Regions from separate parts of the Variovorax sp. Root434 genome, predicted to be linked through region 3. Evidence: predicted binding sites of a transcription regulator. Region 3 holds the regulator's gene; each other region holds the start of a gene.
What was found. The regulator sigma-54, encoded in region 3, starts transcription at its own class of promoters, with help from an activator protein. The targets are predictions, from matches to a motif close to TGGCANGNAANCTGCTTT.
Positions count from the first base shown of each region.

Region 1: the regulator sigma-54 is predicted to act here: its motif matches at 4,292-4,309, upstream of ASD05_RS12630 (flavin monoamine oxidase family protein).
Region 2: the regulator sigma-54 is predicted to act here: its motif matches at 5,065-5,082, upstream of glnA (type I glutamate--ammonia ligase).
Region 4: the regulator sigma-54 is predicted to act here: its motif matches at 5,484-5,501, upstream of ASD05_RS10005 (DUF3567 domain-containing protein).

Region 1 is NZ_LMEK01000012.1:445,725-452,836, forward strand. Features, by position in the region: gene ASD05_RS12600 (carbon-nitrogen hydrolase family protein) at 1-894, opposite strand, end outside; gene ASD05_RS12605 (helix-turn-helix domain-containing protein) at 1,075-2,037, shown strand; gene ASD05_RS12610 (universal stress protein) at 2,050-2,475, opposite strand; gene ASD05_RS12615 (sulfite exporter TauE/SafE family protein) at 2,557-3,384, opposite strand; gene ASD05_RS12620 (cell division protein ZapA) at 3,678-4,010, opposite strand; gene ASD05_RS12625 (hypothetical protein) at 4,007-4,231, opposite strand; gene ASD05_RS12630 (flavin monoamine oxidase family protein) at 4,345-5,943, shown strand; gene ASD05_RS12635 (c-type cytochrome) at 5,969-6,388, shown strand; gene ASD05_RS12640 (RidA family protein) at 6,426-6,965, shown strand; gene ASD05_RS12645 (ClcB-like voltage-gated chloride channel protein) at 6,986-7,112, opposite strand, start outside.
Region 2 is NZ_LMEK01000001.1:612,298-619,409, forward strand. Features, by position in the region: gene ASD05_RS02850 (pseudouridine synthase) at 1-362, shown strand, start outside; gene ASD05_RS02855 (YncE family protein) at 452-1,459, shown strand; gene ASD05_RS02860 (polysaccharide deacetylase family protein) at 1,443-2,255, shown strand; gene ASD05_RS02865 (sterol desaturase family protein) at 2,269-3,243, shown strand; gene ASD05_RS02870 (EI24 domain-containing protein) at 3,294-4,184, shown strand; gene ASD05_RS02875 (competence/damage-inducible protein A) at 4,181-4,981, shown strand; gene glnA (type I glutamate--ammonia ligase) at 5,128-6,543, shown strand; gene ASD05_RS02885 (hypothetical protein) at 6,679-7,112, shown strand, end outside.
Region 3 is NZ_LMEK01000003.1:136,560-143,671, reverse strand. Features, by position in the region: gene ASD05_RS05350 (YceI family protein) at 1-88, shown strand, start outside; gene ASD05_RS05345 (YceI family protein) at 145-789, shown strand; gene ASD05_RS05340 (phospholipase D family protein) at 827-2,428, opposite strand; gene rpoN (RNA polymerase factor sigma-54) at 2,439-4,016, opposite strand; gene lptB (LPS export ABC transporter ATP-binding protein) at 4,171-4,965, opposite strand; gene lptA (lipopolysaccharide transport periplasmic protein LptA) at 4,962-5,678, opposite strand; gene ASD05_RS05320 (thiol:disulfide interchange protein DsbA/DsbL) at 5,878-6,525, opposite strand; gene ASD05_RS05315 (SPOR domain-containing protein) at 6,671-7,112, opposite strand, start outside.
Region 4 is NZ_LMEK01000010.1:11,566-18,677, forward strand. Features, by position in the region: gene ASD05_RS09975 (Bug family tripartite tricarboxylate transporter substrate binding protein) at 1-85, opposite strand, end outside; gene ASD05_RS09980 (hypothetical protein) at 89-325, opposite strand; gene ASD05_RS09985 (FAD-dependent monooxygenase) at 322-2,076, opposite strand; gene ASD05_RS09990 (helix-turn-helix transcriptional regulator) at 2,175-2,957, shown strand; gene ASD05_RS09995 (fumarylacetoacetate hydrolase family protein) at 2,967-4,070, opposite strand; gene ASD05_RS10000 (DUF3108 domain-containing protein) at 4,211-5,407, shown strand; gene ASD05_RS10005 (DUF3567 domain-containing protein) at 5,511-5,822, shown strand; gene ASD05_RS10010 (ChaN family lipoprotein) at 5,992-6,843, shown strand.

The sequences.
Region 1 (7,112 bases), on a different contig from region 3:
GTAGTGGCCGCTGGGGTCGGCGGCAGCCTTGGCGAGCGAGATCATGCCGAGGTCGATGTCCGCAACGACCAGGCCTTCCTCGTCTTCCGCCAAGGGCGTGCCCAGCGGCGAGCCGTCGGGTGCGTAGATGCGCGCATAGCCGCCGCCGGTGCGCAGCATCTGCTGCTTGCCGGCATCGGTGCACATCAGTTCGCTCATGGCCTTCGACACGGTGGCGCAGGGCGCGATCACGAAGCACTGGCCCTCGGCCGCATAGACCTGGCTCGCGGCGTTGTTGACCTCGGGGCCCAGCGCGTAGGCCGCGCCGCGGTACAGCGAGAAGCTCGGCCATGCGCCGCAGTGGATCTGCTCGTTCTGCGAATACATCGCGTACTTGCTCAGCGGCTGCAGGTGCTCCCAGCAAGAGAGCGAGCCGATGTTGCCCAGCGGCGTCTGGACCACGGCGAGGTCGGAGCCGTCGCCTTCCCCGAACACCGTGCGTTCGACGTGCGTGGGCTTGAGCTTGCGCCGCGTCTGCACCGTGTTGCCCTGGTCGTCGATGAGCGCCTGTGCGATGTAGAGGCTGCCCGCGGCCTTCTCGCTGTAGCCCAGCGACACCCAAATCCCGAGTTTGCGCGCGGCCTCTTTGACGCGGTCGAACTCGGCCGAACCGACCACCAGCGAGTTGTCGTGGTAGCGCTGCACGAACTGCATGCCCCAGGCCGGCGAGTCGAGCCAGATCCACCACGGGTAGCCGGGCACCCAGGTCTCGGGGAAGGCGATGAGCTTCACGCCCTGTCTGGCGGCTTGCGTCATCAAATCGATGGTCTTGTCGATGGTGCCGTCGAGGTCGAGGAACACGGGGGCGGCCTGCACTGCGGCAACGCGCAGCTTGGGATGGACGGTGGTCGGCATGAAGCTTCTCCAGATGCAATGAAAGTAACGGGGCGTGGGCCGCAAGCACCGGGTTTGCGCTGTGGCATGCGGGTTGCTTGAAGCGTAGATTCGCGCCGCCGGAACGCCTTGACCCGGTTTGGCGGCGTTCTTGTTCCTGCGTTGCATGCCTTTGCAGCCAGGCTTTCCGAGGAACCCCCGATGACCCAGTTGCTCAGCACCGACGCCGTCCCGCGCGACCAGCGGCTCGCCTACTGGACCGACATGATCTGCAACGTCTACGTGCAGCTCGGTTGCGACCCGGTGCGCGAGGGCGAGGCCGGCGATTTCGAAGGCAGCATCCGCCAGCACACGCTGCCCGGGCTCGATGTGTCGGTCGTCACCTCGGGACCGCAGAAGGTGATGCGCACGCCGGGGCATATCTCGCATTCCAGCGACGACTACTTCCTCGTGAGCATCCAGGCGCGCGGCCAGGGCGTGGTGCGGCAGGACGGCCGCGACGCGGTGCTGTCGGCCGGCGACTTCGCGCTGTACGACAGCACGCGGCCCTACCAACTGCTGTTCGACCAGTCCTTCGAGCAGATCGTGCTCAAGCTGCCCGGCGAGCGCCTGCGCAGCGAGTTGCGCGACACCGAGGCGCTGACGGCCACCACGGTTTCGGGGCGCGAAGGCGCGGGGCACCTGTTGCTGGGCATGATCCGCACGCTGCGTGAGGACATCGACACGCTGCAGCCGGCCTCGGCCCTCGCGGTGGCCAACGGCGTGCAGAACATCCTGGTGGCCGGGCTGCAGACCTTGCCGGCGGCGAGCGCGCCATCGCTGAGCAATCTCGCGGCTTACCACCTCGCGCGCGTGAAGCGGCGCATCGACGAGCAGCTGGCCGACCCATCGCTGTCGGTGAGCACGCTGGCAGCCGGGCTGGGCGTGTCGGTGAGCCACATCCACCGCGTGTTCAAGAGCGAGCCGCTCACGCCCTCGCAGTACATCTGGGAGCGCAGGCTGGAGGCATGCAGCCGCGACCTGCTGGAGCCGCGCCTCGCGGGCCGCCCCGTGGCCGACATCGCCTACGGCCGGGGATTCAACGACGCGGCGCATTTCAGCCGCGCGTTCAAGGAGCGCTTCAGCTGCTCGCCGCGCGAATGGCGGCAGCAGCGCACGCAGTAGCGACGAAGAAAACTACTGCACCAGCAGCACCGTGGTGTTCGTCTCGGCGATCACCTTGGTGGCGACCGAGCCCATCAGCGCGCGGCCGAAGATGCCATGGCCGTGGGTGCCGAGCACGATCAGCCCCGCTTGCGCTGCAGTGGCCGACTTGAGGATTTCCTCGGCCACGTGGCCGTGGCGCGATTCCACCGTGTAATTACTCACGCCGCTCTCGGCGAACAGCGCCTTCACGGGGTCGAGCACCTTTGCACTTTCCTCCGCGTAGTAGTCCGCGACGATCTCCTTGCTCAGGTGGCGCGAGACGTGGCCCGAGATGCCGGTGCACACGTTCACCACCACCAGCTGATGCCCGTCCACGAACATGCCCCGGTTGGACAACAGGTAATCGAGCGCCTTGCGGGTGTAGGCGCTGCCATCGACGGCGATGAGGATTTTCATGAGGCCGTTATACGGCGCGGTCCTGCGCGCCGCAATGGGACGGACCTCGGGCGCGAAGGGCCTTTTCGCCCGCCCGACGGATCAGCCGTGCAGCCCCTTCCAGAGCATGTAGGCCGCCAGCAGGTACAGGATGCTCGCGAACACGCGCTTGAGCTTCCTCACCGGCAGGCTGTGCGCGGCCTTCGCGCCCAGCGGCGCGGTGAACACGCTGCAAATGGCGATCACCGCCAGCGCGGGCAGCCAGATGTAGCCGAAGGAGCCCGCCGGCAGGCCCTGCACCGACTGGCCGCTGACCGCATAGCCCAGCACGTTCGCCACCGCGATCGGAAAGCCCAGCGCCGCGCTGGTCGCCACCGCGTTGTGGATCGACACGTTGCACCACGTCATGAACGGCACGCTGATGAAGCCGCCGCCCGCGCCCACGAGGCCCGAGATGAAGCCGATCGCACCGCCCGCCGCGAGCTGGCCGCCCGCACCCGGCATCTGCCGCGTGGGCGCGGGCTTCTTGTCGAGGAACATCTGCGTGGCCGAGAAGCCCACGAACAGCGCGAAGAAGATGGCGAGCGCCGTGCCCTTGAGCAGCGCGAACACGCCGAGGCTGCCCGCGAGGCTGCCGATGACGATGCCGGGCGCGAGCCGCCGCACGATGTCCCAGCGCACCGCGCCGCGTTTGTGATGTGCGCGCACGCTCGACACCGACGTGAAGATGATCGTCGCCATCGAGGTCGCGATCGCCATCTTTACTGCGAGGTCGGCCGGCACGCCGCGATGGCCCATGATGATCGTGATGAACGGCACCATCAGCATGCCGCCGCCGATGCCCAGCAGGCCCGCGAGAAAACCGGTGCCCAGGCCCAGGGCGGCGAGTTCGGCGATCAGGATGGGGTCGAGCAGGGCAGCGAAGTTCACGGGAAGGTCAGGCGAGGGGAGTTTGGAAAAAGCAACGGCCCCGTGCAGTGAATGCAGGGGGCCGTGGCAGGAATAGGTGTCTGCAGGTGATGTGCCGGACCCGCATCCTGAACCAGGGTTCAGGTGGGCGAGGGCAGCAGGACTTCGGGTTCATCTGACGCGAGATGATCACGCCCGTCGAGCGATGTACCAAGCCCGGCTCCGGAGAGCATTGGAACAAGGAAATATTAAGCCCGACACAGTCTGCAGACGGAGTGGATTTTACGCTTCGTCTGTCCCTCTGCGGGATTCATTCAGAGTAAATGTCCATCGCCGGCCAGGGCCTGATCGAGTCTTTGAATGAGTTGCGCGGCCTTCGGGTCTGTGTCGCCGCTGTCCGCTGTGGCGGCAACGGCGGGCGCCGCCATTGGCACGGCTGCGGCCTGCTGCTGTGCCGCCAGATCGAACGCCAGGTTCAGCGAGGCCAGCACCGCGATGCGATCGCGGGCCTTGACTTTTCCCGCATCGCGGATCTTGCACATGGCCGCGTCCACGCGTTCGACGGCTTCGCGTAGCTGCGCCTCGCCGCCATCGGGGCAGCCGAGCAGATAGCTCTGGCCCATGATCTGTACTTCAATCTGCTTCATGCGGGGGAATCTTCGGAAGGTGGTTCAGCCGGCAGCCGTTCGAGCAGGGCGTCGAGGCGCGTGCGAGCCGCGGCGAGGCGCGATTTCAGGCCGTCGCGTTCGCGCGTGAGCGCATCGACCTGCTCCTGCAGCAACGCATTGGTGCGTTGCACCTCTTCGTGACGCACGAGCAGTCGTTCAACACGCTCGGCGATCTGATCGATGGGGCTGGAGGCGGGCATGGTTGGCGATTGTAGTTTCACGGGGAGGCGGTCCCGCCGAGGCCGGGCGCGGCACCTTCGTGGCATGGATTCTGCTGCCTTCCAGTTGCCTTTCAAACTCCCAGAAGCAACCAATGACCACGAAGAGCAACACTTTATTCAGCCGGCGTGACCTTCTCACGCTCATCGGCAAGACCGCGGGAGGCGGTGCGATGTACCAGGCGATGAGTTCGCTGGGTTTTGCTGCCGAGTCCAACTACGCGGGGCCGCCCCGGCTCGACGGTGCGAAGAAGGGCGCATCGGTGCTGATCCTGGGCGCTGGCCTGGCCGGCATGGCCGCCGCGCTCGAACTGCGCAATGCCGGGTATTCCGTCAAGGTGCTCGAATTCAGCCAGCGCGCGGGCGGCCGCTGCTGGACACTGCGCGGCGGCGACACCTTCACCGAACTGGGCGGCGCGGTGCAGCATTGCGGCTTCGCCGAGGGCGAGTACTTCAACCCCGGGCCGTGGCGCATTCCCTACCACCACCATGCGGTGCTCGGCTACTGCAAGCGGCTGGGCGTGGCGCTCGAGCCCTTCGTGCAGGTCAACTACAACGCGCTCGTGCATTCGAGCAAGGCCTACGGCGGCAAGCCGCAGCGCTACCGCCATGTGCAGGCGGACTACCAGGGCTATGTGGCCGAACTGCTCGGCAAGGCCTCCTCGCAGGGCAGCCTCGACACGGCGCTGACGAAGGAAGACAAGGAGAAGCTGCTCGAGGGCCTGCGCCGCTGGGGCGCGCTCGATACGCAGTTCCGCTACCGCGAAGGCACCATCAGCAGCGACCGCCGCGGCTACGAAGTCGATGCGGGCGGCGGCCTCATGCCGCTGGCCAAGCCCTCGAAGCCGCTGGACATGAGCGAGCTGCTGCAATCAAACCTTTGGCGTTACATCGCGAGCGGCCAAGACTACGAATTCCAGAGCGCGATCTTCCAGCCCGTAGGTGGCATGGACATGATCGCCAAGGCCTTCGCCAAAGAAGTCGGCAGCCTCATCCGATACGGCGCGAAGGTCACCAGGATCGAGCAGAACGACCGCGGCGTCACCGTCACCTACACCGACGAGGCCAAGGGCGGCGCAATCACGCAGGCCAAGGCCGACTGGTGCCTGTGCACCATTCCGCTGTCGGTACTCAGCCAGATCGACATCCAGGTCGGCAGCGCGATGCAGGAGGCCATCAACGCCGTGCCCTATGGCGCATCGGTGAAAGTGGGCCTGCAGTTCAAGCGCCGCTTCTGGGAAGAAGACGAGCACATCTACGGCGGTATCAGCTACACCGACTTGCCGATCTCGCGCATCTCGTACCCCTCGACGCGCTACGGCGCCAAGGGCAAGGCGGTGGTGCTCGGCGCCTATGTGTTCGACGGCCCCAACTCCTATGAATTCACCGCCATGGCGCCCGAGGAGCGCGTGCGCCGCGCGGTCGAGTTCGGCACGCAGTTGCATCCGCAGTACGCGAGCGAGTTCGACAACGGCATCTCCGTCGGCTGGCACCGCGTGCCGGGCACGCATGGCTGCTACGGCATGTGGACCGACGAGACGCGCGCCAAACACTACAAGAACCTGTGCCAGGTCGACGGGCGCATCGCGCTCGCGGGTGAACACGCGTCCTACATCCCGGCGTGGCAGGAAGGGGCCTTGCTCTCCTCGCTGGACGCCATCCAGCGCCTGCATGCCCGCGCGGTTGCCGCGTAGCCGCCGAGTGAAGGACATACCCACCATGAACAACTGCAAGACCATGATGAGTTTTTTCAAGCGCGCGCTGCTCGCCGTTTCGCTCGGGGCGCTGGCCGCGACGGCCCTCGCGCAATCGCCGGAGCCGGCGTTCTCGGTCGGCCCGAAATTCCAGGAGCTGTCGGGCGAGTCGATCTACCGCGCCACCTGTCAGGGCTGCCACATGGCGCAGGGGCAGGGCGCGAAAGGCGCGGGGACTTACCCGGCGCTGGCCTCCAACCCGAGGCTGGCGGCACCCGAATACCCCCTCTACGTGGTGCTCAATGGCCAGAAGGGCATGCCGGCCTTCGGCAAGATGCTGAGCGACGAGCAGATCGCCGCGGTGGTCGGCTATGCGCGCACCCATTTCGGCAACCAGTACCCCGAGGCGATTCCCGCCGAGACCGTCAAGAAGCTGCGGCCTTGAGATCTTTTTTTCACTCACCCGTGCAGAGACAACACCCATGACCATGCCCCCCCTCGCAAGGAAGCTGGCGCTCGCCGCCGCCCTGTCCACCGCCGCCGCAGGCGCCGCCCATGCGGCCGACGACGTCATCCGCCATCGCATTCCGAACTCCACCTTCCCGATCTCGGCGGCGGTCGAGGTACCGGGTTCCTTCACGAACGTTTACCTCTCCGGCCAGGTGCCGCCGCTGCAGGACGCGACGCAACCGAAGAACAGCGCGGCAGCCTACGGTGGCGACACCAAGGGCCAGACCGTCGGCGTGCTCAAGGCCATCGAGAAGAGCCTCACGGGCCTTGGCCTGACGATGGGCGACGTGGTGAAGATGCAGGTGTTCCTGGTCGGCGACCCGGCCAAGGACAACAAGATGGACTTCGCCGGCTTCATGGAGGGCTACACCCAGTTCTTCGGCACCACCGCGCAGCCCAACCTGCCGTCGCGCTCGGCCATGCAGGTCGCGGCGCTGGCCAATCCGGCCTACCTGGTGGAGATCGAGGTGGTCGCGGTGCGCCGCGCCAAGCCGGAAAAGCCGGAGAAGTAAGAAAGGGGGAAGCCGGCGCGCTATTCGCTCAGCCGCACGTAGGTGGCGAGCAGCGCGCTCTTCGCTGCAACGCCCAGTAGCACCGGGTTGGCCGCGCTCTCGATCACCGGCAGCCGCTCGCCCAGGTGCTCCAGGAAGCGCTGCAGC
Region 2 (7,112 bases), on a different contig from region 3:
GTTCGCCCAAGCACCATGTGCCGAAGGTCTATGAAGTGACGGCCAAGCACCCGGTGGACGAGGCGCAGATCGCGAAGCTGCTGGCCGGCGTCGTGCTCGACGACGACCCGAAGCCCGTGCGCGCGGCCGCCTGCGAATCCGACAGCCCGCTGCACCTGCGGCTCACGCTCACCGAAGGCAAATACCACCAGGTCAAGCGCATGCTGGCGGCGGTCGGCAACCGGGTCGAGGGGCTGCACCGATCGCGCATCGGCGACCTGGCGCTGCCCGACGACCTGGCTCCGGGGCAGTGGCGGTGGCTGACGGCCGAAGAGGTCGCGGCGCTGCGCGCGCCGGCCAAGCCAGCGAAACCGGCGAAATAGGGGGCAAAGCGAGCGAAAGAGCGTATTCCCGGTCAGCCAGCCATAAGTCCTGGCCGTTAAGATTCGCAGCTCTCTCTCGGAACCTTCCCTTGCGACTCCCTGCTCGACCGAACGGCCGCACCGTGGCCTTCCTGCTTTCCTGTCTGACGGCCCTGGCGGCACACACCGCTGCCGCCGCGCCGGCCGAACCTCCGCCGATCTTCGTGCTCAACTCGCTGGATGCCAACGTGAGCGTGATCAATCCGGTCGACTGGACGGAAAAGCAGCGCATTGCCACCGGCAAGGAGCCGCACCACCTCTACATGACGCCCGACGAGAAATCGGTCATCGTGGCCAACTCGGCGGGCGATTCGCTGACCTTCCTGAACCCCCGCACGGCCGAAGTGCAGCGCGTGGTCTACGGCATCATCGATCCGTACCAGCTGCAATTCTCGCGCGACATGAAGTGGTTCGTCACGGCGGGCAACCGCCTGAACCACGTCGACATCTACCGCTGGGACGGGAAAGACCTGAAGCTGGCCAAGCGCATCGCCAGCGGCAAGACGCCCAGCCACATCTGGATCGACAACACCAGCACCATCGCCTACGTGACGATGCAGGACAGCGACGAGATGATCGCCATCGACCTGCCCACGCAGACCGTCAAGTGGCGCACCGCCACCGGCACCATGCCGGCCGACATCTTCGGCGTGCACAACGACAAGACCCTGCTGGTGGGCCTGACCGGCAGCGACGGCGTGCAGGTGTTCGACGTGGCCGGCGCCGAGCCGAAGCTGGTCGGCAAGATCCCCACCGGCAAGGGCGCCCACGCCTTCCGCTCGGCCGGCGACGGCAAGAGCGTGTTCGTCAGCAACCGCGTGGCCAACAGCATCAGCCGGATCGACCTGGCGACGCTGAAGGTCATCGCGAACTATCCCGTGCCCGGCGGCCCCGACTGCATGGACGTCTCGGCCGATGGCAAGACGCTGTACGTGACTTCGCGATGGGCCAAGAAGCTCAGCGTGGTCGACCTGGCCAGCAACAAGGTCGTGCGCCAGGTCAACGTCGGCCGTTCGCCGCACGGTGTCTGGACGCTCGATCATGGCAAGCGCATCTAGCCGCATCGGCGCGGCCCTCGCGTTGTCGCTGGCCGGGGCCCTGGCTCCCGTGGCCTGGAGCGCGCAGCCGGGCGCCACCTGCGAAAAGCCCGTGTACCTGACCTTCGACACCGGCCATATGGGCATCGCCCCGCTGGTGGCCGACGTGCTCAAACGGCATGACGTGCGCGTCACCTTCTTCGCCGCCGCCGAGCGCACCCAGACCGACGGCGACAGCCTCGACGACCATTGGGCGCCGTGGTGGAAGGCGAGGGCGACCGAGGGCAACGAATTCGGCTCGCACACTTACGACCACGCGTACTGGCGCGCCGACGTCAAGGGCACACCGCCGAGCTTTCGCATCAAGCCTTCGGCCGGCCCGCAGGACGGCAAGGAATCGACCTGGAGCGCGGCCGAGTACTGCGCCAACATCCGCAAGTCGTCCGACCGCCTGGCCGCCATCACGGGCAAGAAACCGCTGCCGCTGTACCGCGCGCCGGGCGGCAAGACATCCCCCGCGTTGCTGGCCGCCGCCGAGGGCTGCGGCTACAAGTACGTCGGCTGGGCACCCGCCGGCTTCCTCGGCGACGAACTGCCGAGCGAGAAGTTCGGCAACGCCAGGCTGCTGACGCAGGCGCTCGACACCATCCGTCCTGGCGACATCCTGCTTGCGCACCTGGGCATCTGGTCGCGCAAGGACCCGTGGGCGCCGGCCAACCTCGAGCCGCTGATCGTCGGTCTCAAGGCCAAGGGCTTCTGCTTCCAGACGCTGCGCCAGCATCCGGACTTCCGCGCCTGGATCGCGTCCCACCCCTGAACGAGTTGCCGCCATGATCGATTGGCTGACAGACGCCTTTTCCGCCTTGCAGGGCTGGTTCTTCGAGACCGCCGTGCAGCCGCTGGTCTATGCCGTCGGCCTCGGCGGCTGGACCGAGGACGCCTTCGACGCCACCGGCTGGCTGCTGGTCGGCCTCATCCAGATCCTGGTGCTGATCGCGGTCATCGGGCCGTTGCAGCGCTGGCGCTCGGTGGAGCCGGTGGTCGATCGCCATGCGATCCGCATCGACGTGCTCTACACGCTGATCCACCGCCTCGGCCTGTTCCGGCTGGCGCTGTTCTTCACGCTGCAGCCCTTCTTCGACGATGCGCTGGGCAGCCTGCGCACGGCGGGGTGGGGCACCTTCCATCTCGACGAGGTGTGGCCCGGCGTGACCGATGTGCCGGTGGTGGCCTTCGCCATCTACCTCGTGGTGCTCGACTTCGTCGGCTACTGGATCCACCGCGGCCAGCACCAGTTCAACTGGTGGTGGGGTCTGCATTCGCTGCACCACTCGCAGCGCCAGATGACCATGTGGAGCGACGACCGCAATCACCTGCTCGACGACATCGTCCATGACGCGCTGATCGTCATCGTGGCGCAGCTGATCGGCGTGGCGCCGGGGCAGTTCATTGCCTTCGTCGCCTTCACGCAGCTCAGCGAAAGCCTGCAGCACGCCAACCTGCGGTTGAGCTTCGGCGCCATCGGCGAGCGGCTGTGGATCAGCCCGCGCTTCCATCGGCTGCACCACAGCATCGGACTGGGGCACGAGTCGAATGGCAAGAGCACGCTGGGCGGCCACAACTTCGGCGTGCTGCTGCCGTGGTGGGACATGCTGTTTCGCACCGCGAACTTCGAGGACCGCTACGACCCGACCGGCATCCGCGACCAGGTCGAGTCGGACGCGAATGGACGCGTGCGCGACTACGGCCGTGGCTTCTGGGCCCAGCAGTGGCTCGGCCTGAAGCGGATGGCCGGTCGCGGCTGAGGGGCTCCGGGCCCTGAAAGGCGCGTCCGACGCGTTATCCTCGCTGCCTCATGCGCCTGCTCCTCGACTCCTTCTGGCGCGCGGTCGCCTATTGCATGCTGCCGCGCGTGATCGTGCTGTCGCTGCTGCCTTTGGGCCTGATGGTGGTGCTGGCCGCGGGGCTCGGTTACTTCTACTGGGACGACGCGGTTGTATGGACGCGGGGCGCGCTCGACGCCTGGCCGCTGCTGTCGAGCTTCTGGGCCTGGATCGGCCGTCTTTTCTCCGGTGACGTCACTTCCGCGCTGGCGTCCCTGGTCGTGGTGTTTGCCGCCACCCCGGTGATCGTGGTGCTCTGCCTGCTGATCGTGGCCGGCTTCATGGCTCCCGCGCTGACCAAGCTGGTGGCCGAGCGGCGCTTTCCCTCGCTCGAACAGAAAAAGGGCGCTTCGTTCTTCGGCAGCGTCGCGCGTTCGCTGGGCGTCACCATCCTGGCGCTGATCGCCCTCGTGGTGTCGATGCCGCTGTGGCTCATTCCGCCGCTGGTGCTGATCCTGCCGCCGCTGATCTGGGGCTGGCTCACCTACCGCGTGATGAGCTTCGATGCGCTGGCCGAGCACGCCAGCCCTGAGGAGCGCGCCGCGCTGCTGCGCGCGCATCGGCTGCCGCTGCTGTGCATCGGCGTGCTCTGCGGCTACCTGGGCGCCGCGCCCAGCATCGTCTGGGCATCGGGGCTGCTGTTCGCCGCTGCCTTCTTCGTGCTGGTGCCGATCGCCATCTGGATCTACACACTGGTCTTCGCCTTCTCGGCGCTCTGGTTCGCACACTACTGCCTCGACGCGCTTGCGCAACTGCGCGCTCAGCGTGCCATGGCCGAAGCGTCGACCGCCGACGGCACCACGTCGGCCCTCGAAGCCGAGGGAGCCAGCAAGGCCGCACTCTCTCAATGGGGTTCACCATGACACGCGCATTCGGTCTCATCGTCGTCGGCGACGAGATCCTTTCCGGCAAGCGGGCCGACAAGCACATGGCCAAGGTCATCGAGCTGCTCGCCGCGCGCGGCCTGCAACTCGGCTGGGCGGAGTACGTGGGCGACGAGCCCACGCGCATCACCGCCGCGCTCATGCGCGCCTTTGCCTCGGGCGACATCGTGTTCTCGACCGGCGGCATCGGCGCCACGCCCGACGACCACACCCGCCAGTGCGCTGCCCAGGCGCTGCGCGTGCCGCTCGCGCTGCACCCCGAAGCCGAGATGCTGATCCGCGAACGCATGCGGGACACGGCGGAGGAACAGGGCCTGCCCTATGAGCCCGACCGTCCCGACAACATCCACCGCCTCAACATGGGCGTGTTCCCGCAGGGCGCGACCATCATCCGCAACCCGTACAACAAGATTCCGGGTTTCAGCGTCGACCACGTGCATTTCGTGCCGGGCTTTCCGGTCATGGCCTGGCCGATGATCGAGTCCGTGCTCGACAGCCGCTACGCCGACCTGTTCACCCGCAATGCCGTCGCCGAGAAGTCGGTGATCGTTTTCGGTGCCATGGAAGCCACGCTGACCCCGCTCATGCAGGCCATCGAGGCCACGCACGCCGGCATCAAGGTGTTCAGCCTGCCCAGCGTCGACCACCCTGAATATGGCCGGCACATCGAGCTGGGCGTCAAGGGCGACCCCGGCCGGCTCGATGCCGCATATCTCCAGTTGATCGAAGGGTTGCACACCTTTGATGCCAAGCTTGGCCCAGAATTGGTGCGTTGATATCAATGGCACCAACTTGGTGAATTTCCGCCTCCATTTGGGGTTTGCAGCCCCCGCCAAGGCCTCGTCCGGTGAGGCGACAATGGCACAGAAACTGCATCCCTCGTCCCTGTATTCCTAACCACCATCCAACTCAGGAGAAACTGATGGCAAAGACCGTCGCCGATGTACTCAAGCTCGTCAAGGAAAACGAGGTCAAGTTCGTCGACTTCCGCTTCACCGACACCCGTGGCAAAGAGCAGCACGTCACCGTGCCGGTCTCGGCTTTCGATGAAGACAAATTCACCTCGGGCCACGCGTTCGACGGTTCGTCCATCGCCGGCTGGAAGGGCATCGAAGCTTCGGACATGCAGCTCATGCCCGACCCGAACACCGCCAACATCGATCCCTTCTTCGAAGAAACGACGCTGATCCTGACCTGCGACGTGATCGACCCCGCCGACGGCAAGGCCTACGAGCGTGATCCGCGTTCGCTCGCCAAGCGCGCCGAAGCCTACATGAAGGCCTCGGGCCTGGGCGACACCGCCTTCTTCGGTCCGGAACCCGAATTCTTCGTGTTCGACGGCGTCCGCTGGAAGAACGACATGTCGGGCTGCTTCGTGAAGATCGACTCCGAAGAAGCCTCGTGGAACACCGACAAGGAATACGAGCACGGCAACACCGGCCACCGTCCCGCAGTCAAGGGCGGCTACTTCCCGGTTCCCCCGGTCGACAGCTTCCAGGACATGCGCTCGGAAATGTGCCTGGTGCTCGAATCGCTCGGCATCCCCGTCGAAGTGCATCACCATGAAGTGGCCAACGCCGGCCAGATGGAACTCGGCACCAAGTTCAGCACGCTGGTCCAGCGCGCCGACTGGGTCCAGCTGCAAAAGTACGTGATCCACAACGTGGCCCACGCCTACGGCAAGACCGCCACCTTCATGCCCAAGCCCATCGTCGGCGACAACGGCTCCGGCATGCACGTGCACCAGTCGGTCTGGAAGGACGGCAAGAACCTGTTCGCAGGCGACGGCTATGCAGGCCTGAGCGACTTCGCGCTGCACTACATCGGCGGCATCATCAAGCACGCCCGTGCCCTGAACGCCATCACGAACCCCGGCACCAACAGCTACAAGCGCCTGGTGCCCGGCTTCGAAGCCCCGGTGAAGCTGGCCTACTCGGCCAAGAACCGCTCGGCCTCGATCCGCATTCCGTTCGTGGCCAACCCGAAGGGCCGCCGCGTCGAAGCGCGCTTCCCCGATCCGCTGATGAACCCCTACCTCGGCTTCGCTGCGCTGCTGATGGCCGGCCTCGACGGCGTGGAAAACAAGATCCATCCGGGCGAAGCCGCCAGCAAGGACCTGTACCACCTGCCGCCGGAAGAAGACGCGCTGATCCCGACCGTCTGCCACAGCCTCGACCAGGCCCTGGAATACCTGGACAAGGACCGTGCGTTCCTGACCAAGGGCGGCGTGTTCACCGATGCATACATCGACGCGTACATCGAACTGAAGATGCAGGAAGTCACGCGCTTCCGCATGGCGACCCATCCGGTCGAGTTCGACATGTACTACTCGCTGTAAAGGCGGGCCCCTGACGGGGATTCAAGACAAAAGGACGGCCTCGGCCGTCCTTTTTCATTGGGCTGGAACATTTGGTCACGGTTGGCATCGAATTGCACGAAAATGCACCTTTGTCGCCGCCCTCCACCGATACACATGAAGACTGCTTCTCTCATTTTTCTGGCCGGTTCATTGATCGCGCTACCGGCGCTCGCGCAAGAGCGCGTCTGGCGTTGCGGCAACGAGTACACCAACAACGCCACCATCGCCCAGCAGAAGGGCTGCAAGGTCATGGAAGGCGGCAACGTCACGGTCGTGCAAGGCACAAAGACTTCGGGCGGCGGCTCCGCGTCGTCCGGTGGTTCCTCCGCGGCACGCGCGCCGGCGGGCAGCCCGCGTGTCGAAGGCGTCGACCAGCGCGCGCGCGACGGCGAGGCGCGTTCGGTGCTCGAAGCCGAGCTCAAGAAGGCCGAGGCACGCCAGGCCGAGCTGCAGAAGGAATACAACAACGGCGAGCCCGAAAAGCAGGGCAGCGAAGGCCGCAACTACCAGAAGTACCTGGACCGCGTCGCCGAAATGAAGGCCGAGCT
Region 3 (7,112 bases):
CGACGGCGAATGGACCGACACCTCGATGGTCGGCAACGACGTGCAGGTGCGCTTCAGGTTCACGCTCACGGGCTTCGGGCCGCTGTGAAGCGCCAGGCTGTCCGCCCCTCATTCACTTTCCTCTTTCCTCCCGCATCCAACGCCATGAAAAAGCTCCTTCTCGCCGCAGCCCTGTCGGCCGCCGCATTCACCGGCAGCGCCACGGCGCAGCAACAGCAACTGCCAGCGGAATTCGCCCCGGCCGTGGCCGCCAAGCCCGCGGGTGGGCCGGCGAAGAACGCCAACTACGTGATCGACCCGACCCACACCTTCGTGATGTACGAGATGGGCCACTACGGCACCACCACCAACCGCGGGCGCTTCAGCACCAAGGACGGCTCCGTGCAGATCGACGGCACCGGCGCCAGCGGCAAGGTCGACATCACGATGGACATCAGCTCCATCAACACCGGCGTCGACCTGCTCAACCGCCACGTGCAGAGCAAGGACTTCTTCAACGTGGCCGAGTTTCCGACCGGCCGCTTCGTGGCCGACCGCATCGATTTCAGCGGCGGCAAGGTGGTCGACGTTCCCGGCACGCTCACGCTGATGGGCCAGACCAGGCCTGTGACGCTGAAGGCCGTGCGCTTCAACTGCTACCTGAGCCCGCTGATCAACCGCCAGGTGTGCGGCGGCGACTTCGAGACCACGGTGGAGCGCAGCGACTGGGGCATTACCTGGGGGCTGAACTTCGGCTTCGAGAACAAGGTAAAGCTGCTGGTGCAGGTCGAAGCAGTCAACGTGCAATGACACCGCTGCCCGGCATCGCCGGCGCCGCGAGCGCCAGCTAGAGCAGGCTCTCCGGCGTCAGCGGCGCCAGGATCTCGAGCATGACCCGGCCCCAGAAACTGGAGTCGGGCTCCTCGGTCAGCACGGTGAGCTTGCCGGCATCCTCGCTGACCCATTCGATGCGCGACTCGTTGCTGCCTTCGGCAAAGCGCAGCCGGTAGGCGCCCTGCTGCTTGAGCACGTCGATGAGTTTCAGCGCCTGCTGCGCCATCTCGGCGCTGTGGATGATCAGCCCGATCTCGGTGTTGGCGGACTCCGAGCGCGGGTCGAAATTCATCGACCCGACGAACAGCGTGCGCCGGTCGATCACGGCCGACTTGGCATGCAGCCGCCCGACCGAGGTGCCGAACAGGCCCAGCCGCACGCTGCGCCGGGTGCGCGTGGAGCTCAACTCGTAGAGGTCGGCGCCGAGCTTGAGCATGTCGGGCCGGTAGCGGCGGTAGGCGGTGTGCACCAGCGGCTCGTCGGTGGCGGCCAGCGAATTGGTGACGACGCTGATCTTCACGTTGCGGTTGCGGATCTCGCGCATCACCTCCAGCCCCGTGGCGCCCGGGATCAGGTAGGGCGAGACGATGGTCACCTCGGAGCGCGCGCGGCGCATCTGCTCGACCACGTTGTAGCGCACGCTGTCGACGTCGAGCAGCGGCACGCCGCCGTAGGAGGCGGTCTTGCCGATCACGCGCTCGGGCGAATCGGCGTAGGCCTCGGCGGTGGTCCAGATCAGGCCGAGCTTGCCGGCGTTCAGGTCTTCCACCATCGGGCTGTAGCCGAGCAGGTCGTTGGGCGCGGGCTTCGGCGGCGGCGGCGTGGTGTCGGGGCCGGTGGCGGCGTCGAAGCGGCGCTGCAGCTCTTCGGCCGACAGCTCGCTGCGCACCACCGACTGGATCGGCCGCACGTAGATGCTGTTCCAGTACTGGTCGAACAGGCTGCCCAGCCGCGGGATCAGCGCGCCGGTGACGAAGGTGTCGAGGTCGAGAAAATTCTCGCCCGCGGTGCGCGTGAAGTACTGGTTGCCGATGTTGCGCCCGCCCGCCACCGCCATCGCGCCGTCGGCGATGAACAGCTTGTTGTGCATGCGCCGGTTGACGCGGCTGAAGTCGAACAGCGAGGCGGTGAAGCGCTTCAGGATGCTCGCGCGCCCGGCCGGGAACGGGTTGAACAGGCGCAGCTCGACGTTGGGCGTGGCGGCAAAGCCGAGCAGCAGTTCGTCCTCGCCCGAGGTGTAGAGATCGTCCATCAGCACCCGCACGCGCACGCCGCGCTGGGCGGCGTCGCGCAGGGTGCGCAGCAGGTAGCGGCCGGTCTCGTCGTTCTCGATCTGGTAGTACTGCACGTCGAGCGTGCGCTGGGCGCGGCGGGCCAGCTGGATGCGGGTGTCGAAGGCGAAGTCGCCACCGGGCATCAGGCGAAAACCGCTCAGGTCGGGGTCGGGCTGCGAGGCCAGCGCGAGCTTGCCGAGGGCGGTGTCGGCCGACACCGCCATGGCCTTGGTGGGTGCGCGCGGGGCCTCGTCGGGCAGGGTGGCGCAGCCGGCGAACAGCAACACCGCCGCCATGACGAAAACCCAGTGCCCACAACGCGACAGCAGGCGACGGGTCATCGGCGTCTTTCTACAGGGCTTTGCGCAGGTTGGCGGGCGCGATGCGCAGCGCCTCGCGGTACTTGGCCACGGTGCGGCGTGCGCACTCGATGCCCTGCTCTTTCAGCATCTCGGAGATCTGGCTGTCCGACAGCGGCTTCTTGATGCTCTCGGAACTCACGAACTGCTTGATCAGCGCGCGCACCGCGGTGCTCGACGCATTGCCGCCCGTCTCGGTGCCCAGCGCCGAGCCGAAGAAGTACTTGAGCTCGACGGTGCCGAACGGCGTGGCCATGTACTTGGCGGTGGTCACGCGCGAGATGGTCGACTCGTGCAGGCCCAGTTCGTCGGCGATCTCGCGCAGCACCAGCGGGCGCATCGCAAGTTCGCCATGCACGAAGTAGCTCTTCTGCCGCTCGACGATGGCATTGCTCACGCGCAGGATGGTGTCGAAACGCTGCTGGATATTCTTGATGAACCAGCGCGCCTCCTGCAGCCGCTGCGACAGCGCCTGGCTGCCCTCGCCCTTGTGCGACTTGAGCGCGCCGGCGTAGATGTCGTGCACGCGCAGGCGCGGCATCACCTCGGGGTTCAACATGACGCGGAACTTCACGTTGGTGCCGCGGCCGGTCTTGGTGACGATCACGTCGGGAATGACGATGTTGCGCTCCACGTCGACGAAGCGCCGGCCCGGCTTGGGCTCCAGCCGCGCGATGATCTGCAGCGCAGAGCGCACCAGCTCCTCGCTGCTGCGGGTGAGCGTGGCCAGGCGCTTGAAATCGCGGCGCGCAAGCAGCTCCATCGGCTGCTTGCAGACGGTGATGGCGGTCTTGCGGACCAGCGCCTCTTCGTCGGTCTCGTCCTCGCTGGCCATGGCGCGCAGCTGGATGCACAGGCATTCGCCGAGGTCGCGCGCGCCTACGCCCGCGGGCTCCAGGCTCTGCAACAGTCCGAGCGCCACCTGGAAGTGATGCACGAGGTCGTCGAACTGGTCGTTGTCGTCGCCGGCCAGGCCCGAGGCCAGCGCGGGCAGCGAGTCTTCGAGGTAGCCGTCGTCGTTGAGCGATTCGATGAGAAAGCGCAGCGCGGCGCTGTCGTTCTCGTTCAGCCGCAGGCTCAGCGCCTGGCGGTGCAGGAATGACTGCAGCGACTCCTGGCTGCGCGCGAGTTCGGTGGCGTCGGCGCGTTCGTCGTCGCCCAGGTTGTTCTGGCGCGCGGGCGCGTCGCTGCCCCACTCGCTGTCGTCGGGCGCCGCCATGTCGACGGTGCCGTCGCCCTCCCAGTCGGGCTCGCGCTCGGTGATCTCGGCAGCCGGCCCGTCGGTATCCGCCGTGGTGGTGCTGGTGGTCTCGGCGGGCGCGCTGGCGGCCGAAGGCGCGAAGTCGCTCTCGCCCTCATCGCGCGGAACCGGCGCATCGGCCGTGTCGAGCCCGAATTCCTCGCGCGCCGCTTCTTCCGCGGTGCGTTCGAGGAACGGGTTTTCGTCCAGCATCTGCTCCACTTCCTGGCTCAGTTCGAGCGTGGAAAGCTGCAACAGCCGAATGGACTGCTGCAGCTGTGGCGTCAGTGCCAGATGCTGCGAGACGCGAAGGGACAGCCCTTGCTTCATGAGGAAATGGCTCCCCCCCAGGCTGCGCGCTTCGCGCTACGCCAACCCCCTACCGGGGGCGGGCCGGCCGCTTCGGGCGGCCGTGCGCGGCGGCCCCCGCGAGGAAGCTCCGCGCGGACGGTGGCCACGATGATCCTTGACCCTCGCCGCACGATCACATCCGGAAGTGTTCGCCCAGGTACACCCTGCGTACTTCGGCGTTGTCGACGATCTCCGAGGGTGTACCTTGTGCCAGCACATGCCCGTCGCTGATGATGAACGCGTGATCGCAGATGCCCAGCGTTTCACGCACGTTGTGGTCGGTGATGAGCACGCCGATGCCGCGCTCCTTCAGGAAGCTGATGATCCGCTGGATTTCGATCACCGCGATCGGGTCGATGCCGGCGAAGGGCTCGTCCAGCAGGATGAAGCGCGGCTGGGTGGCCAGCGCGCGTGCGATCTCGACGCGGCGGCGCTCGCCGCCCGACAGCGCCAGCGCGGGCGAGTCGCGCAGGTGGTCCACCCGCAGGTCGGCCAGCAGTTCGGACAGGCGCTCTTCGATGTGCTGCTTCGACAGCGGTGCCATCTTGCCGTTGGCATCGGGCTCGCTCTGGAGCTCGAGCACGGCGCGCACGTTTTCCTCGACCGTGAGCTTGCGGAAGATCGAGGCTTCCTGCGGCAGGTAGCTCAGGCCCATGCGGGCGCGGCGGTGGATCGGCATGTGGGCGATGGGCTCGCCGTCGATGGTGATGTCGCCCGCATCGGCGCGCACCAGCCCCACGATCATGTAGAACGAGGTGGTCTTGCCCGCGCCGTTCGGCCCGAGCAGCCCGACGACTTCGCCCTTCTGCACGTCGAGCGAGACGTCCTTCACGACCGTGCGGCTGCCATAGCTCTTCTTCAGGCCGCGCGCGACCAGGCGGCTGCCCGGCGTGCTGTTGGCGTCCTGCGATACAACGGATTCGATCACTTGCGGGTTTCTCCCTCGTCACCGAGCGTGGTGCTCGGGCGCAGGCCCTTGCCGGGCGCCGGGGTGGGCGCTGGCGGCGGCGCCTTGGCGCCGGACGGGGCTCCCGCCGCGGGTGCACCCGGCGCGGTCGCGGCCTTGGGGGTCAGGATGGTCTTCACGCGGCCACCCGGGGCGGCCGCGTTGACGGCGGTGTTCGGCGGCACGGTGGAACCGTTGACCGTGTAGGTGTCGTTGCTCTGGTCGTAGACGATCAGCGCGCCCTGGCTTTCGTCGTTCGGCGTGGCGCCGATCAGGCGGCGCATCGTGGCGTTGCGGATGAACTTGACGTTGTCGGCGCGGCTGTCGTACTCGATGACGTCGGACTCGCCCTCGATCCACTCGTCGGGCGCGTTGCGCTTCTGCTTGTAGTAGGCCCGCTTGCCGGGCGCGGCGGTCACCACGCCGTACTGGTAGCCCTCGGCGTCCTGGCGCACGTCCAGCCGCGCGCCGCGGATGATGATCGTGCCCTTTGTTACCAGAACGTTACCGGTGAACACACTGGTCTGCTTCAGATCGTCGTAGCGCATCGAGTCGGACTCGATGTTCATCGGCTTGGCGCGGTCGGCGGTCTCGGCCACGGCGCCCGAGGCAAGGCCGGCCAGCAACAGCGCGCCGGCGGCCAGGCGGCCGATGCGACGAAGGAAGGAAGTGGTGGGGTGAGAGTGCAATGTCATAGAGGCACGAAACTTGCTCGGCATTGTATGCGGCTGATTGCGTCAGCCCCGCTCGCACAGATGAAAAAGCCCGCCGAAGCGGGCTTGACTTTCCTTCCGGTTCTACCAGAAACACCGCGGAACCGGCTCCGCCGGGCCGCGGGTGTTGCCCCCTGCAAGGGGTAGGCAGAGCGACACGAAGTGCGCGCAGCCCTGGGGGTCAGCCCTTCTTTGCCTCGCCGACCAGATAGTTCACGACCTGAAGCACTTTGGTCATGTTGCCGGCGGTTTCCCCGTCCACATACCAGCGGCCGGCCACGGCCATCGCCGGCACGCCGGCGACCTTGTAGGCGTCGGTCATCTGCGAGGCGCGCTTGGCCTTGCTGGCCACGCCGAACGAGGTGAAGACTTCCTTGAACTTGGCGCCGTCAAGGCCATTGGCCGTGGCCCAGGCAATGATGTTGGCGTCGCCGTTCACATTCTGGCGCTGTGCGTGGATCGCGTTGAAGACCTTCGGCTGGAATTCGTCGACCTTGCCCATGGCCTCGAGCGCGTAGTACAGGCGCTGCTTGGCTTCGACGTCGTTGCCCACGAAGGGCACGGGAATGCGGCGGAACGCCACTTCCTTCGGCACGGTCTTGACCCAGGCTTCCAGCGCCGGCTCGAAGTCGTTGCAGTGCGGGCAGTTGTACGAGAAGAACTCGACCACTTCGATCTTGCCGGCGGGCGCGTCGACCGGCACGCGCTTGTCGAGCGCCAGGTACTCGGTGCCGGCCTTGGGCGCGCGCGCCTGGGCGTGGGCGGTGTTGCCAGCCAGCGAAAGCAGGCCCAGCGAAGTGGCGGCCAGCGAAAAGTCACGACGTTTCATTGAAAGGGTTCTCCAGTTGGTACGCAGACTGAGCCGGCGCGCGGCGGGGAGTTCCCCCAACTCACGGCGCGCCCAAGGCGATGACAGATGGTGGCGGCAAATGCCGCGGCGCGAAGCTTAGGGGCTATTCGTGGCGGCCGCCGGGTCAGCGCTGCACGCGAACCAGCGCCGAATCCATGCCGCCGCCGTCGAGCCGCTCCTTGAGGCGATCGGCGTCGTCCTTCTTGTTGAAGGGGCCGGCGCGCACGCGGTAGACGGTGCGGCCCGCCTGCTCGCGCTCGGTGACCTTGGCCTCGACGCCCATCAGCGACAGCTTGGCGCGCTGCGCCTCGGCGTCGTCGGTGGTGCGGAAGGCGCCGGCCTGCACGAAGTACATGAACGGATCGGCGCCTGAACTGCTGCTGGCGTTGCTGTTGTTGCTGCTGCTCGGCGCGGCCGAGGCAGTGGTCGTGCCGGAGCCCGAAACGCTGCCCGAACGCGCGCGGGCGAGGTCGCCCAGCGGATCGTTCGACGCCGGCAGGGAGTTGGCTTCGGCCGGCACCGGTGCCGGACGCGGCGGCTTGGGCGCCACCACCACGGGCACCGGA
Region 4 (7,112 bases), on a different contig from region 3:
CGGGGTACTCCTGCGCATGGGCGAAAGGCGTGGCGGCCACGGCGGCGCCGGAAGCGAGCGTGGCGAGAAGGGTGCGGCGATCCATGGATCAGTCTCCAGTCGTTGTTTGTGATTCGGAAGCGGACAGCGATGGTACGGGCAGCGCGTGCAACGCGTCGGCCAGCGCGGCGCGGCAGCGCGCCTCGTCGCCGACCTGTTCGAACAGCAGCAGCGCAAGCCGCGCGAGAAACAGCGATTCGCGCTCGGCGCCCGCCTCGGTGATGGCGCGCGCGCACTCGGCGTAGAGGCGGTCGCGGGCGTCGGGGTTCAGCGGTGTCGTGCTCATGCGGGGAGCTCCTGGGCCGCGCGGGCCAGTGCGGGTTGCAGGGCGCCGGGCGGCAGGCGATGCCAGCGCGCGGCCACGTGGCCGTCGGGGCGCAGCAGGTAGACCGCGCCGTCCTGTGCGCCGAGCACTTCGAAGACGGCGGGGGATGCATGCGCATCGGCGCCGCCGGAGCCCAGGCTCGCAATGCTGCGAACGACGAAGGGCAGCGCGCCCTGCCGTGCCTGCGCGACGTCGGCGGCGGGCGGCGCGGCCACCTCGGGCCGCAGCACCAGCAGCGTGAAAGTCGGCGCGATCCAGTCGGTGAGATGGCCTTGTTCGAGTTGCTGCTCCGGCATCACCTCGCCCGGCAGCGGGCCAGCCGTCAATGCATCTCCTTCGCCCGACGACAGCGGCGAATCGACGTAGCACACGGCCTGCGTCTGGCGGGGGTTGATCAGCTGCGCGATGCCGCGGTGTTTTTCCGACAGCGACAGCGCCGCCTCGCGCAGCAGGTCGAAGCCGCGCGACGGCGGCGACATGAACTCGGTGCTGCGCATCGCGTTCTCGGCATTCACGTGGAAAGCCGCGATGCGCTCCTGCGAGTACGAATCGAGCAGCGCCGCATCCGACAGGCCCTTGGCGACGAACGCCAGCTTCCACGCGAGGTTGTCCGCGTCGTCGAAGCCCGAGTTGAGCCCGCGCACGCCGAAGATCGGCATCGCATGCGCCGCGTTGCCCGCGAACACGACGCGGCCGTGGCGGTAGCTGTCGAGCGTCATCGCGCCGGCGCGATAGACCGAAGTCCACACCGTCTTCCACGGCAGATGGCCTTCGCCGATGGCGTCGAGGTGGCGCTGCACGAACTCGGCCACGGCTGGCGGCTGCAGCGCCTCCTCGGTGCTCTGGCCGGGGCGCAGCTGGTAGTCGATGCGCCAGATGTCGTCGGGCTGGCGGTGCATCAGCACGGTCGAGCCCGGGTTCCACGGCGGGTCGAACCACGCGCGGCGCTCGGTCGGGTGGCCGCTCTTGAGCTCGATGTCGATGATCACGTAGCGGCCTTCGTAGCCCGTGCCTTCGAGCGCGAGCCCCATCGTTTTGCGCACGAAGCTCTGGCCGCCATCGCAGGCTGCGAGCCACTGGCCGTGCAGCCGGTATGCGCCTTCGGCATTGCGAACGTCGAGCGTCACGCCGTCGTCGTCCTGCGCGAGGCCGGTGAGCTCGGTGCCCCAGCGGATGTCGATGAGCCCCGGCGTCGCCTCGTTGCGGCGGAAGATCTCTTCGAGCAGGTAGTGCTCGGCGTAGTACTGCTCGAGGTTGATCATCGGCGGCAGCTTCTGCTGCGCGTCGTGCGGCATCTCGAAGCAGAACACCTCGGCCGTCTTGTAGAAGCTGCGGCCGCCGGTCCAGGGCAGGCCCTTGCCCATGAAGCCGGGCAGCACGCCCAGGCGCTCCATGATCTCGAGACTGCGGCGCGAGATGCAGGCCGCGCGGCTGCCCACGCACACGGTGTCGTCGGCCTCGAGGATCACGCAGCGCACACCGTGGTTCGCGAGCCCCAGCGCGAGCGCCATGCCGACCGGGCCGCCGCCGACAATCACCACGGGGTGGCGGCCGGGTTCGGCGCCGCCGGGGCCGAGCGCGGGCGTTCGGGATTCGTAGCGCGTGTAGTGGAAGGCGCCGACCGAGGGCGGCAGTCCGGCGTCGGCGCCGGACTTCGGCGGCACGGGGCCGCTCGCGGCATCGCCGAGGGTGGCAGCGGGGGAGTTCGTCATCCGGCGGGATTGTCCCGATGCGCGAGGAGCGGCAATGTCATAACTTCGTACGAGGTAGTTACCCGTATGCGCGCCCTTTCCTTCTTCTTTCCCCACGCATGAGACGCTGGCGCATCCACCCCGCCGAAGACACCACGCTGGCCGCCGCCGTGGTCGGCGACGTGCTCTCCGGCGTGGGCACGCCGCTGCTGGCGACCAGCTATCTCAAGGCCATGCAGCGCGTGATGCCGGTGACCTTCTGCACGGTGTTCGTGGTCGATGCCGCCGGGCGCATCGAGCTCGTGTCCGCCGCCAGCAGCTATGGCAGCACGGCGGAGCGCACGTCCGAACGCTACGTGGCGCAGCGCTTCGATTTGCTCGACCCGAACATGGCCTGGCTGGCGGCGCGCAAGCTGCCCAAGCGCGCGCAACTCTGGATGGGCCACCAGCGCGCCGACGAGGTGGCCGACCCGGTGTATCGCGCCGCCTGCTATGGCGACGTGGGCATTCGCGAGCGCGCCTCGGTGCTGTTGCTGCAGCCCACGGGCCAGCGCGTGGCCGTGAGCTTCTACCGCAGCCTCGCGCAGCCGGAATTCGGCGCGGCCGACTTCGAGCGCATCGAGGCGCACGCCACGCTCCTGGCCGATGCCACCGCCGCGCACGGCCGCAGCGCAGTGGCCGCGCGGGAGCCGGTGGAGCCCGTCCTCGCCTCGCGGCTGCTGAAGCTGAGCCTGCGCGAGCGCGAGGTTATCGGCCACCTGATGGCGGGCCGGACGGCCAAGGAAGCCGCGCGCCAGATCGGCGTGGAGCTGACGACGGTGCGCACCCACCAGTACCGGGCGTTCCGGCGGCTGGGGATACGGTCGCAGAAGGAGTTGCTGCGCGGCGCGGGGCCGCACTGAGCCAGCCCCTCAGTCTTCGGAAGCTTCTTGCTCCGGCTGCGCCCCGTCCGGCGCATCGCCCTGCTGCGGCTTCACCAGCGACACCGGCGCCTCCTTCGGCCGCCCCGCCGTGGACACGATCTCCTGGTCGATGGCGCCGAACAGCGAGCGCCCGTCCAGCCCCTTCATCTCGATGCGGATGGTGTCGCCGAACTTCATGAACTCGGTGTAGGGCTGGCCGACCTGGATGGTCTCGATGCAGCGCTTCTCGGCGATGCACGAATAGCCCTTGGGCCAGTCCATCTGGCCGTCCTTCTTCTCGACGCCCTTGTTGCTCACGGTGCCGCTGCCGACGATGCTGCCGGCGCGCACGTTGCGGGTCTTGGCGATGTGGGCGATGAGCTGACCGAAGTGGAAAGTCATCTCCGGGCCCGCATCGCACAGGCCGACCTTGCGGCCGTTCCAGCTGCTTTGCAGCGCCAGGTGCACGCGGCCGTCCTGCCACGCCTCGCCGATCTCGTCGAGCGTCACAGCTACGGGGCTGAAGGCGGTGGCGGGCTTGCTCTGGAAGAAGCCGAAGCCCTTGGCCAGTTCGGCCGGAATGAGGTTGCGCAGGCTCACGTCGTTGGCCAGCATCACGAGGCGGATGCCGTCGAGCGCCTGGTCGGGCGTGGCACCCATGCGCACGTCGCCGGTGATCACCGCGATCTCGGCCTCGAAGTCGATGCCCATGGCTTCGCTGGGCACGACCACGTCGTCGGTCGGGCCGAGAAAGTCGTCGCTGCCGCCCTGGTACATCAGCGGGTCGGTATAGAAGCTCTCGGGCACCTCGGCGTTGCGCGCCTTGCGAACCAGCTCGACGTGGTTCAGGTAGGCCGAGCCATCGGCCCACTGGTAGGCGCGCGGCAGCGGGGCCATGCACATGGCCGGATCGAAGGGAAAGGAATGGCGCGCACGGCCGGTATTGACGGCGTCGTACAGGTCCTGCAGCTGCGGGCTCATGAAGCCCCAGTCGTCCAGCACCTGCTGCAGCCGGCTCGCGATGTCGGTGGCGTAGTGGGCGAGCGTGAGGTCGCGCGAGACAACGACGAGCTGACCGTCGCGCGAGCCGTCCTTCAGGGTGGCGAGTTTCATGATGCGGTGCGTGCGTGAGAACAGGGACGGGGCGCCGGCACGGGCCGGTCGCCGCTCCCACTTAAACTGGTTGAACGGGCGGCAGTTTACCGAGGTGGTCTTTCGTGAACCTCCGGGCCGGCGCCTCACTCCACATACCGATGCCGACGCTCGTTGCCCCCTCTTCCTCGCCATCGCTGCCTCCCGGGCTGCCGGGGCGTCCGTCGTGGCGGGTTCTGATCGGGCTGACGCTGCTGGTGGGGCTGGTCCATCTGTTGCTGCTCGGGCTGGCGCCGGTGGCGGTCGGGCCGGAGCCTTCGCCGCTGGCAAGCAAGTTCAGCACGCGCACCATCGTGATCGCACCACCGGCGTCCGAGGCGCCCGCTCCGGCGGCCGCGCCCGCCGAGGCCAGGCCGCCGCCTCCGCCCAAGCCGAAGCGCCCGCGCGAGGCGTCGGTGCCCAAGCCGAAACCGAAGCCGGCCCCGGTCGAGCCGGCGTCTTCGCGGGAGCCGGACGCCACCACGCTGCCGCCCCCCGAAACGCCCGACCCGACAGCCCAGGCCGCTACCAATTCAGGAGCAACACCGCCCGAAGCAGCGGCCAGTGCCCCGGCCGGCGCGACATCGCCCTCCGGTGGCACCGGAACCGGTACAGCTGCGGCGGCCGGCGGCGAGGCCTCGGGCACCATCGCCGGCACCCAGGCGATGAAGATCCCCGGCTCGGTCACGCTGGACTTCGAGGCCACCGGCCAGTCCGGCGCCTCGCCGCAGCGGGGCGTGTTCGGCGAACTGGTCTGGCTGCAGGACGGCAGCCGCTACGACGGGCGACTGACGCTCAAGGCGGTGTTCTTCACCTTGCTCAACTGGCACAGCACCGGCCGCATCGGCCCCTCGGGGCTGGAGCCCGAGCGGTACTCCGAAAGCCGCAAGTCCGAGGTGGCTTCTCATTTCGTGCGCGACCAGGGGCAGATCGTGTTCAGCAACAACGCGCCACCCGTGCCCCTGCTGGCCGGCGCGCAGGACCGCATGAGCGTGATGATGCAGCTCGGCGGCCTGCTGGCGGCCAGCCCCGGTCGCTATCCGGCAGGTACCCGGATTTCGGTCCAGACCGTGGGGCCGCGCGATGCCGACGTCTGGGTCTTCGTGGTCGGTGACGAAGAAAACGTGAGCCTTCCGGCCGGCGAATACGTCACGCGCAAGCTCACCCGCACCCCTCGGCGGGAGTTCGACCGAAAACTCGAGCTCTGGCTTGCGCCAGCGTACGGCTACCTGCCCGTGCGCATCCGGCAGACGGAACCCAACGGGGACTTCGCTGACGCCCAATTGCGCAAACCCCTACCCGCGGCCGCCCCGAACTGAGGAGAGTCATTCCATCGGAGCAAAAGCCAAGAAATTAGCCCGTTGGTTTTACAAGAATGACAACCTGTCTTGAAACTGGCGCGTTGATTGCTATGTAACCTCCATGAACGCCATCGACATCCTCACAGGGCCCGCCATGAACATGCTTTATGACTCGGAGTCTTTCGTCGTCGTCCACGTGCAGCCCAATGAAGGCGACGAACCCGCGCAACCCAACGTGCCGGTTCTGGAGCGTCACGGCTTCGAGATCGTGGACAAGCGTTCGGGCAAGGAGGTCTACCTCGACGGCTCCTGGGCCGAGCTGTTCCAGCAGCAGATCGCCGCCTGGCAGCTCAACACCCCCACCCAGGAAGAAGTCGAAGACACGCTCGAAGGCTACGCCGAGCTGGCCCACACGCCGGTGCTGGTGCACTGACGCAAATTCGGCCTCCAATGACAAAGCGCCCTGCCCGGGGCGCTTTTTTCATGAAGCACCGGGCAACGGATCCCCTGAATCTCGGGTCAGCGAAGAGACCGAAAGAGACGACAAGGAAAAGCGGAAATGGACGGCACGGCGGGCGCGTGCCGAGGCATAGTATGGCGTGATGCCCCCTCCAAACCGGCCCCTGCGGACTCCCTGGCGCCTGCTTCTTCCCCTGCTCGCCACCACCGCATTCGGGGGCTGTTCGGCGCTGCCTCCCGGCGCCGATGCGCCCATCGCGCGCCGCATCGCAGCACTCCAGCCGGTCGACGCCCTGCTGCTCGGCGAGCAACACGACGCCCCCGAGCACCACGCCATCGAGCGCGAAGCCGTCGAGGCGTTGGTCGCGCGCGGCCATCTCGCCGCGCTTGCGCTCGAAATGGCCGAGGAAGGCCGCAGCACCGCGCGCATCACCCCCACCGCCACCGAAGCGCAGGTGCAGGCGGCCCTCGACTGGAGCGACAAGGCCTGGCCCTGGGCCAACTACGGCCCCACCGTGATGGTGGCGGTGCGCGCGGGCGTGCCCGTGGTCGGCGCCAACCTGCCGCGCACGCGCATGAAGGACGCCATGGCCGACGTCTCGCTCGACGTGCAGCTCAACGGCGAGGCCTATGCCGTGCAGCAGGACGCCGTGCGGGAGGGCCACTGCCAGATGCTGCCCGAGTCCCAGATCGTCCCGATGACGCGCATCCAGGTGGGCCGCGACCGTGCAATGGCGCAGGCCATCGTCAAGGCGAGGCGGCCGGGCCAGACGGTGCTGCTGATCGCCGGCGCGGGCCACGTCGTGCGCACGCTCGGCGTGCCGCAGCATCTGCCCGACGACGTCAAGGTTGCCACGGTGCAGATGCGCGCCGCTCCCGCTCCGGCGGACGTGGCAGCGGGCGACTACGACAGCACATGGCAGACGCCGCCATTGCCCGAGAAAGACTATTGCGCCGAGTTCAAGCGGCTGGCCAGGCCGCAGCCGAAGGCGTGAGCGCTTCGAACCTAGTCACCGAACCAGAACAACAACCAGGCGCTGACAGAGCCGAGCGTCATCAGGACGAGAAGAATCTGGCGACCCGCGTGAAGCGGTTGATTCGTCCAGGATTCGATATTTTTTGAAGTCCTCATCTCCAGCCTTGTGATGCGGGCTGAAGAATGAGGCTCCCGCTGACTCCTGTCAAAGCGGTAAAAATGCTTCGTCGACCGTCAGTTCAAAACGAAAGTCGCAGGGTTTCCATGCGCCGCGATCCTCCGAATGGC